Regions from separate parts of the Streptomyces sp. NPDC001194 genome, predicted to be linked through region 2. Evidence: riboswitches for the same ligand, from Rfam matches in the RefSeq annotation. Region 2 holds a riboswitch; each other region holds the start of a gene.
What was found. Region 2 has a riboswitch for cobalamin ahead of ACFY1T_RS25840 (cobalamin biosynthesis protein). Riboswitches for the same ligand answer to the same signal wherever they lie in the genome.
Positions count from the first base shown of each region.

Region 1: it holds a riboswitch for cobalamin, as region 2 does, so the genes downstream of both, metE (5-methyltetrahydropteroyltriglutamate--homocysteine S-methyltransferase) here and ACFY1T_RS25840 (cobalamin biosynthesis protein) in region 2, are expected to answer to the same signal.
Region 3: it holds a riboswitch for cobalamin, as region 2 does, so the genes downstream of both, ACFY1T_RS00910 (ribonucleoside-diphosphate reductase subunit alpha) here and ACFY1T_RS25840 (cobalamin biosynthesis protein) in region 2, are expected to answer to the same signal.
Region 4: it holds a riboswitch for cobalamin, as region 2 does, so the genes downstream of both, ACFY1T_RS31810 (acyl-CoA thioesterase) here and ACFY1T_RS25840 (cobalamin biosynthesis protein) in region 2, are expected to answer to the same signal.

Region 1 is NZ_JBIAXU010000007.1:65,943-68,136, forward strand. Features, by position in the region: gene ACFY1T_RS17645 (oleate hydratase) at 1-516, shown strand, start outside; cobalamin riboswitch at 672-827, shown strand; gene metE (5-methyltetrahydropteroyltriglutamate--homocysteine S-methyltransferase) at 1,017-2,194, shown strand, end outside.
Region 2 is NZ_JBIAXU010000015.1:61,669-63,862, reverse strand. Features, by position in the region: gene ACFY1T_RS25845 (cobyric acid synthase) at 1-75, opposite strand, end outside; gene ACFY1T_RS25840 (cobalamin biosynthesis protein) at 72-1,031, opposite strand; cobalamin riboswitch at 1,069-1,220, opposite strand; gene ACFY1T_RS25835 (hypothetical protein) at 1,355-1,576, opposite strand; gene ACFY1T_RS25830 (inorganic phosphate transporter) at 1,605-2,194, opposite strand, start outside.
Region 3 is NZ_JBIAXU010000001.1:184,000-186,193, forward strand. Features, by position in the region: gene ACFY1T_RS00905 (GNAT family N-acetyltransferase) at 1-475, shown strand, start outside; cobalamin riboswitch at 510-651, shown strand; gene ACFY1T_RS00910 (ribonucleoside-diphosphate reductase subunit alpha) at 790-2,194, shown strand, end outside.
Region 4 is NZ_JBIAXU010000023.1:56,330-58,523, forward strand. Features, by position in the region: gene ACFY1T_RS31805 (PIG-L family deacetylase) at 1-664, opposite strand, end outside; cobalamin riboswitch at 892-1,037, shown strand; gene ACFY1T_RS31810 (acyl-CoA thioesterase) at 1,127-1,591, shown strand; gene ACFY1T_RS31815 (APC family permease) at 1,647-2,194, opposite strand, start outside.

The DNA of each region.
Region 1 (2,194 bases), on a different contig from region 2:
CTGATCACCTTCAAGGACTCCTCCTGGCTGCTCACCATCGTGCTCAACCACCAGCCGCACTTCCACGAACAGCCGCAGGACACCTACGTCTGGTGGGGCTACGCACTGTTCCCGGACAAGGCCGGCGACCACGTGGGCAAGACGATGGCGCGGTGCACGGGCCGCGAGGTGCTGACCGAGGTGCTGGGACACCTGCGGCTCGCCCAGAGCGGGCAGATCCTGGAGTCGTCCGTCGTACGGCCGGCCCTGATGCCGTACATCACCAGCCAGTTCCTCGTCCGCAAGGCCGGCGACCGGCCCGACGTCGTCCCCGAGGGATCCACCAACCTGGCCTTCATCGGCCAGTACGCCGAAGTACCCGACGATGTGGTGTTCACCGTCGAGTACTCGGTCCGCACCGCCTGGACCGCCGTGGCCGGCCTGCTCCACCTCGACCGGCGGCCCCCGCCGGTCCACAAGGGAGCCCACGACCCGAAGGTCCTGCTCGAAGCCCTGCACACGATGCACCGCCGCTGACTCCGGCGCCTCGAGACGGCTGACGGCCCACGCGCCACCGGCAGGGCGTCTCACCTTTTCGTCCGAATGACGGACACGGCTCGCCGGTGGGAGACCGCGCGTCCTAGGGTGGCCGGTGCAGCTGGTTCGCCCCGTCCGCCAGGCGGGATGCGTCGTAAGAGGGAACCCGGTGGGAATCCGGGACTGCCCCGCAGCGGTGAGCGGGAACGACCGCCGTCATACGCACTGGGACCGGACAACGGTCCTGGGAAGCGACGGCCACTAGGTGCCCGCCGGGAGACCGGCAGGCGTGCCCGCGAGTCCGAAGACCTGCCCGTTGCCCGCACGCGGACGAATTCCGCATGCGGACATCCCGGTGACCTCGTGGGCGGGTCGGCGTACACAGCGAGCGGCACGTGCGGTGTTCCCTCCCGCGGCGTGGTCCGCGCGTTCTGTCGTCCCTTCGCGTCCGCGTCCCGTCGTCCGGGATGTTCTGGACACATCTCGCGAAGGAGAGTTCCGTGACAGCGAAGCCCGCAGCCGCGGCAGCACGAGCCACCGTGTACGGCTACCCCCGCCAGGGACGGGGCCGCGAACTGAAGAAGGCCGTCGAGGGCTACTGGAAGGGCCTCGTCACCGCCGACGCCCTCCGGGAGACCGCGGCCGGCCTGCGCCGTTCGAACTGGCAGCAGCTGGCCGACGCCGGCATCACCGAGGTGCCGACCGGTGACTTCTCGTACTACGACCACGTCCTGGACACCAGCGTCATGGTCGGCGCCGTCCCCGAGCGGCACCGCGCGGCGGTCGCCGCCGACGCCCTCGACGGCTACTTCGCGATGGCCCGAGGCACCCAGGACGCCGCCCCGCTCGAGATGACCAAGTGGTTCGACACCAACTACCACTACCTGGTCCCCGAGCTCGGCCCGGACACCGTCTTCACCGCCGATTCCACCCGGCAGGTCGCCGAGCTGGAGCAGGCCCTCGGGCTCGGGCACACGGCCCGCCCGGTCCTGGTCGGCCCCGTCACCTACCTGCTGCTGGCCAAGCCCGCCCCGGGCGTGGCCGCCGACTTCCAGCCGCTGACCCTGCTCGACCGGCTGCTGCCCGTCTACGCCCGGGTCCTGGCCGACCTGCGGGCCGCCGGCGCCGAGTGGGTGCAGCTGGACGAGCCCGCCCTGGTCCAGGACCGCACCCCGGCCGACCTGAACGCCGCCGCCCGCGCCTACCGCGAGCTCGGCGCGCCGACCGACCGCCCCAAGGTGCTCGTCGCCTCGTACTTCGACCGGCTCGGCGACGCCCTCCAGGTGCTGGCCGCGGCCCCCGTCGAAGGCCTCGCCCTCGACTTCACGGGCCGCGGCGCCGCGAACCTCGCCGACCTCGCCGCGGTCGGCGGACTGCCCGGCAAGCGGCTCGTCGCCGGCGTGGTCGACGGACGCAACATCTGGATCAACGACCACCAGAAGTCCCTGACCACCCTCGGCACCCTCCTGGGTCTCGCCGGCCGGGTGGACGTCGCGGCGTCCTGCTCGCTCCTGCACGTCCCACTCGACGCGAGTGCCGAACGCGACATCGATCCGCAGGTCCGGCGCTGGCTCGCCTTCGCCCGCCAGAAGACCGCCGAGATCGCCACCCTGGCCCGCGGACTCGCCAAGGGCACCGGCGCCATCGCGGCCGAACTCGCCGCCAACCGGGCCGACCT
Region 2 (2,194 bases):
GGTGACCACGCTCTTGCCCGCGTCCGATGTGGTGCCGGCGACGAGGAGTCCCCCGCCGAGCTTCCCGCCGCTCATCCGCGTCCCTTCCGTATGCCGTACGACACCGCACAGCGCAGTGCCACGCACGCTCCCAATGCCAGCCACGTCACCTGACGCGACAGCCGCACCGCGCGTTCGATGTCGCGGACCTGCACGGGCCGCCCCGCCCCGCCGTTCAGCACGGCCCGGTGCTCGACCCGCCCCCCGTACGCCAGGGTGCCCCCCAGCCGCACGCCGAGGGCCCCGGCGAAGGAGGCCTCCACGGGGCCGGCGTTCGGGCTCGGGTGCGCGGCGGCGTCCGCGCGCCAGGCCCGTACGGCTCCCCGCCGGTCGGGCCCGGCCGCTGCGGCGGCCAGCGCGGTCAGCCGGGCGCCCGGCCAGCCCGCGAGGTCGTCGAGCCGGGCCGAGGCCCACCCGTAGCGCAGATGGCGCGGTGACTTGTGGCCGACCATGGCGTCCAGGGTGTTCACGGCGCGGAACGCCAGCAGGCCGGGGACACCGGCGGCGGCGCCCCACACGAGGGCCCCGACCACCGCGTCGGAGGTGTTCTCGGCGACCGACTCCACGACGGCGCGGGCCATCTGCTGCTCGTCCAGGGCCTGAGGATCGCGCCCGCACAGGTGCGGCAGCCGCTCGCGGGCCACCTCGGCGTCCCCGGCGGCCAGCGCGCCGCCGATGGCGCGGGCCTCGCGGCCCAGCGAGGTGCCGCCGACGACGGCCCAGGTGGCCGCGGCGGTCAGGGCGACACGGGCGGCCGCGGGCCCGGAGCGCACGGCGCGGGCGCCCAGCGCGCCGACGGCGGCCGCGCCCCCGACGCACAGGAGGGTGTGCAGGACGCCCCGGCCGCGGTCGTCGCGCCACAGGGCGCGCTCGACGGCGGCGGCGGTTCGTCCGAAGGCGGCCACGGGGTGCCCGCGGCGCGGATCACCGAAGATCCGGTCGCCGATCAGGCCCGCCGTGGCGCCGTACGCGAAGACGCGGTCGGCACGCATGGTGCAGGTATGTCCTCACTCAGGGTCCGCGCCCTGGTTCGACGTGTCCGGCGGTGGGAGTTCCTGGCTCCCGGGGTGCACGAGCCGCGTGCTCCCCGGTGACAGTGGCGGGACCGCGCCGGATTCGCACCGGACTTCCTCTCCATGCCGCCGTATTGGCTCGGGCAGTCCACCACGCACCGCGAAGGCCCGTCAACTCGCCGTTGACCTGCGGCGGGGCAGGTGAACGGCACACGTCACAGACGTACGAAAGCTCCCCCCGGGAAACCCGGGGGGAGCTTTCGTACGCCGTGCCCGAATCGATCGGGTCGGGTCGGCCGGGATCAGGTGACGATCAGGTAGATCCCGTAGGCCACGGCCCCCGCGACGAGCGCGAAGCAGGCGTACGCACCGCTGCGGGCGAGGGCGGCGGTCCCGCCCTGCTCGGTGGCGGCCTCGTGCTTGGAGAGGCCCACCAGGCCCAGCGTGAACAGGGCCACGAGGGCGACGGTGGCGGAGAGGCTGACCCCGAAGACGGAGCCGAGTGCTGCCCAGTCGATCTTCATGCTGCGGATTCCTCTGTCGTTCTCGGGGTCAGACCGCGGCGGCGGGAGCCGCCGGCGTGGCCGGGGCGGCAGCCGGGATGGTGGCCTTCAGCGCCTCGTCGGTGACCGCGGCGGTCGTACCGGCGGCGGCCTCGGCGGCCACCGTCGGCGGGACGGTGACGGCGGCCATGGCCGTGGTGACCACACCCGGCGCCTCGGCGGCGGCCGGCTGCACCTCGTTGACGTTGCTGTGGTCGACGACCTGGCGGCGCGAGATGAGCCAGATGGCGACGCAGGAGGCGACCAGGAACAGCGCGACCGCGGCGACGCCGACGTCACCGGTGCGCATGACCAGCTCGGCGCCGGAGGCGACGACGGCGGCGGCCGGCAGGGTCAGGCCCCAGGCGATGAACATGCGGGTGGCGGTGGACCAGCGGACCACGCCGCCCTTGCGGCCCAGGCCCGCACCCATGACGGCGCCGGAGCACGCGTGCGTGGTGGAGAGGGAGAAGCCGAGGGTGGAGGAGGCCAGGATGACGCTCGCGGCCGAGGTCTGGGCGGCGAAGCCCTGCTGCGGCTGGAGGTCGGTCAGGCCGCTGCCCATGGTGCGGATGATGCGCCAGCCACCCAGGTAGGTGC
Region 3 (2,194 bases), on a different contig from region 2:
GGCGGCGGAGTACGGGACGCTCGGGGAGATCACCGCGCAGGCCTACCTCGGGGACGGGCTGCTCACCTTCGGCGAGGACGATCCGTACCTCGCACGGCTGCGCGACGTGGCCGGGCGCGCCGCCGACGGGGTGATACTCGTCGCCGCGACGGGCGACGGCCGGCTCCTCGGCGGGGTGGCCTTCGCCGCGCCCGGGAGCCCGCTGTGCGACATCGCCGGACCCGGCGAGGCCGAGTTCCGGATGCTGGCCGTCGCCCGGGAAGGCCGCGGGCGGGGTGCCGGGGAGGCTCTGGTGCGGGCCTGCGCGGACCGCGCCCGGGCCGTCGCGGGCGTGCGGCGCCTCGTGCTGTCCACCACGGACGAGATGGTGGGAGCCCACCGGATCTACGAACGGCTCGGTTTCGTGCGCACGCCGGAACGGGACTGGGAGCCCGTCCCCGGCCTCCCTCTGCGCACGTACGGTCTCGAACTGTAGCCACGCCGACACAACATCTAGGGGGTCGCACATGAAGGGGCCCCCACATGTATGCTCGTCCTCGCTGTCGTCGCAGGGGAATCCGGTGTGAATCCGGAACTGTCCCGCAACGGTATGAAGTACACCCATTGGTGTCACCGCAAGTCCGATGACCTGCCGACAGTGCGCCCGGCTCGACCGAACCGGGTGTCGATACGTCCGGGCCTCGCGGTTGGGCCGGTGGACGCCGCGCGGTGCTGCCCCGTCATGCCCGCGCGCGCCCGCTCGCGCCGCACCGCAGGTGTCCCGGAGCCGAGCGAGGGAGAGCTCCCCCCGTGACCATCGCGCCTTCCGCACCGCGCGCCGAGTCCGACCCGTCCGACACCGGAATCGAGACCGGGGGACCTGGGGCCGCACTGCTGCGTACCCTCACCGAGCTGACGGCCGACCTCCCCGACACCGACCCGGGCCGGGTCGCCGCCGCCGCGCTCCGCGGGCGCAGCGCCGCCGCCGACGAGGCCGAACTGCGCGGGCTGGCCACGGAGGCCGCGGCCGGTCTGATCTCCGAGGACCCGGCGTACTCCCGCCTCGCCGCCCGGCTGCTGACGCTGGCCGTCGCCGAGGAAGCCGCCGGCCAGGGGGCCACCTCCTTCTCCGCCTCCGTCGCGGTGGGCCACCGCGAGGGCCTGATCGCGGACCGCACCGCCGAGTTCGTGGCGCTGCACGCGAACCGCCTGGACGCGCTGGTCGAACACACGCTGGCCGAGGGCGCCGACGACCGCTTCGGCTTCTTCGGTCTGCGCACCCTGCACAGCCGCTACCTGCTGCGTCACCCGATCACCCGCCAGGTGATCGAGACCCCGCAGCACTTCATGCTCCGCGTGGCCTGCGGCCTCGCCGAGAACGACAGCGTCCAGGCCGTCGAGGAAGTGGCCTCGCTCTACCGGCTGATGAGCCGCCTCGACTACCTGCCGTCCTCCCCCACGCTCTTCAACTCCGGCACCCGGCACCCGCAGATGTCCTCCTGCTACCTGCTGGACTCCCCGCTGGACGAGCTCGACTCGATCTACGACCGCTACCACCAGGTCGCGCGTCTGTCGAAGCACGCCGGCGGCATCGGTCTCTCATACTCGCGCATCCGCGCCCGCGGTTCGCTGATCCGCGGCACGAACGGCCACTCCAACGGCATCGTGCCGTTCCTGAAGACCCTCGACGCCTCCGTCGCCGCCGTGAACCAGGGCGGCCGCCGCAAGGGCGCCGCCGCGGTCTACCTGGAGACCTGGCACGCGGACATCGAGGAGTTCCTGGAGCTCCGCGACAACACGGGCGAGGACCAGCGCCGTACGCACAACCTGAACCTGGCGCACTGGGTGCCGGACGAGTTCATGCGCCGCGTGAACGCGGACGCCGAATGGTCGCTGTTCTCCCCGGCCGACGTGCCCGAGCTGGTCGACCTGTGGGGCGACGAGTTCGACGCCGCGTACCACAAGGCCGAGGCCGCGGGCCTGGCCCGCAAGACCATGCCCGCCCGCGACCTGTACGGCCGGATGATGCGCACCCTCGCGCAGACCGGCCAGGGCTGGATGACCTTCAAGGACGCCTCCAACCGCACGGCGAACCAGACCGCCGAGCCGGGCACCGTCGTCCACTCCTCGAACCTGTGCACCGAGATCATCGAGGTCACCAACGACGGCGAGACCGCCGTCTGCAACCTGGGCTCGGTCAACCTGGGCGCGTTCG
Region 4 (2,194 bases), on a different contig from region 2:
GACCGGCGAAGGCGGTGGTGTCCACCCACGTGCTGATCTCGTCGTCGGGAAGCCCGATCTCGGCCAGGGCGGCGGCCTCGGCGGGATCCGGCTCCGGCATGTCCTCGTGGAACTCCCGCATGATCTCCCCGAACCGCCGCATTCCGGAGCGGGGCATCGTCGTCCAGTACACCTTCGATGCCGACTCGGTCATCTCCAGCGCCGCCATCGTGATGCGGTGCGCCTGGATGTGGTCGGGATGGCCGTAGAAGCCGTTCTCGTCGTAGGTGACGACCACATCGGGCCGGTAGTGGCGCATCAGCTCCGCGAGCCGGGCGGCGCCCTCCTCCACGGGGGTCTGCCAGAAGGATCCGGGGGCGTCGTTGCTCGGCCAGCCCATCATCCCGGAGTCGGCATAGTCCAGCATCTCCAGATCGCTGATCTTCAGGACGTCACAGCTCGCCTCGAGTTCCCGTCGGCGCATCGAGGCGACGGCCGCCGGATCGTGCCCGGGATCACCCGGCTTGGTACCCCCCGGTCCGTCACCGCAGCGGCCGTCGGTACATGTCACGAGAACCGTGCGGATGCCCTCCGCCGCGTACCGCGCGAGGACCCCTCCGGTTCCGGTGGCCTCGTCGTCGGGGTGGGCGTGCACTGCCATGAGCGTCAAAGGCCGGTCAGCCATGAAAAATCCTCCTGCGGAAGTACGTCAGGGCCCGCCGGTACGTCACCGGCCCCCCTCCTGGTGCAACAGTGCCAGCCGGACCGGCTGTTCCCGCAACGGCCGATCGGCCCGCGATGGCCCGTGGGCCCCTGCGCCGCACGAAGACGCCCCTGGTCAGGCCGGTCACCGGCGCGAGTAGGGTGGCCGGTGCAGCTGGTGCGCCCCGTCCGCCAGGCGGGATGCGTCGCAAGAGGGAACCCGGTGGGAATCCGGGACTGCCCCGCAGCGGTGAGCGGGAACGACCGCCGTCATACGCACTGGACCGGACCGGTCCGGGAAGCGACGGCCAGTAGGGGTCTCGTACGACGAGACGTGCCCGCGAGTCCGAAGACCTGCCCGCTGCCCGCACGCCGAAGCCGTCGTGCGGGGTCCCGGCGAGACCGCCCGGGGCCTTCCCGCCGCAACTCGCGAAGGAGAGTTGACATGGCCGATCTGACCACCACCGCAGGGCGCCGCCGCAAGCAGCCGGGTGACTCCCGGGTGACGCTCGCCCACATCATGAGCGAGCACGACACCAACCTCTACGGCACCATCCACGGCGGCGTGGTGATGAAGCTCATCGACGACGCGGCCGCCGCCGCGGCCGGCCGCCATGCCGACGGCCCCGCGGTGACCGTGGCCGTGGACCGCATGTCCTTCCTCGCTCCGGTACGCGCCGGGGACCTGCTCCGTGCCGACGCCGAGCTGGAACGGGCGGGCCGCACCTCGATGACGGTCGCCGTGAGCGTCCGGGCCGAGCGATGGAACGCCTCGGGCCCGACCAGCGAGGTCGCCACGGCCCGGCTCACCTTCGTCGCGATAGACGCCGAGGGCCGAACGCGCCCCGTCCCGGCCCTGGAGGCGTCCGCGTCCCCGGCCTCGCCCGTGGACGTGCCCGCCGCGCCCTGAGCACAGCCCTGAGCCCGTCGGGCCCCGCCCCGCGGGGCGGGGCCCGACAGGTCCTCTAGGGACTCCAGGGCGCCTCGGGGGCCACGCCGGGGCGTTCGCGCCAGAAGGCTCCGGACGCGGCGCGGCGCAGCAGCATCAGCACCACTCCGGCGCCGGCCAGGAAGAGCGCGATGACCAGCGGGGCGCCCAACCCGAACCAGGCGGTCGCGCTGGAGGCGTTGTCCGGATCGGCCATGTCGGCGACGGACTCGACCAGCAGCCAGATCAGCAGCGCCGAGCCGAGCAGGGGGCCCGCACCGAGCAGCAGGAAGGGGCCCGGCCCCCGCATCAGCCGTCGCCGGTACCAGACGGCGCAGGCGATGCCGGTGAGGGCGTAGTAGAAGGCGATGAGCAGCGACAGGGCGGTGAGGGAGTCCGCGAGGGCGTTCTCGCTGATCCGGTGGATGACGACGTACCAGACGGTCGCGGTGCCGGTGACCCACCAGGTGCTGGTGCTCGGTGTGCCCCGGCGGGCGTCGATGTGGGCGAACCCGTCGGGCAGTGCCCGGCGGCGGGCCATGGACAGTGCGGTACGGGAGGCCGGGATGATGGTCGTCTGCGTCG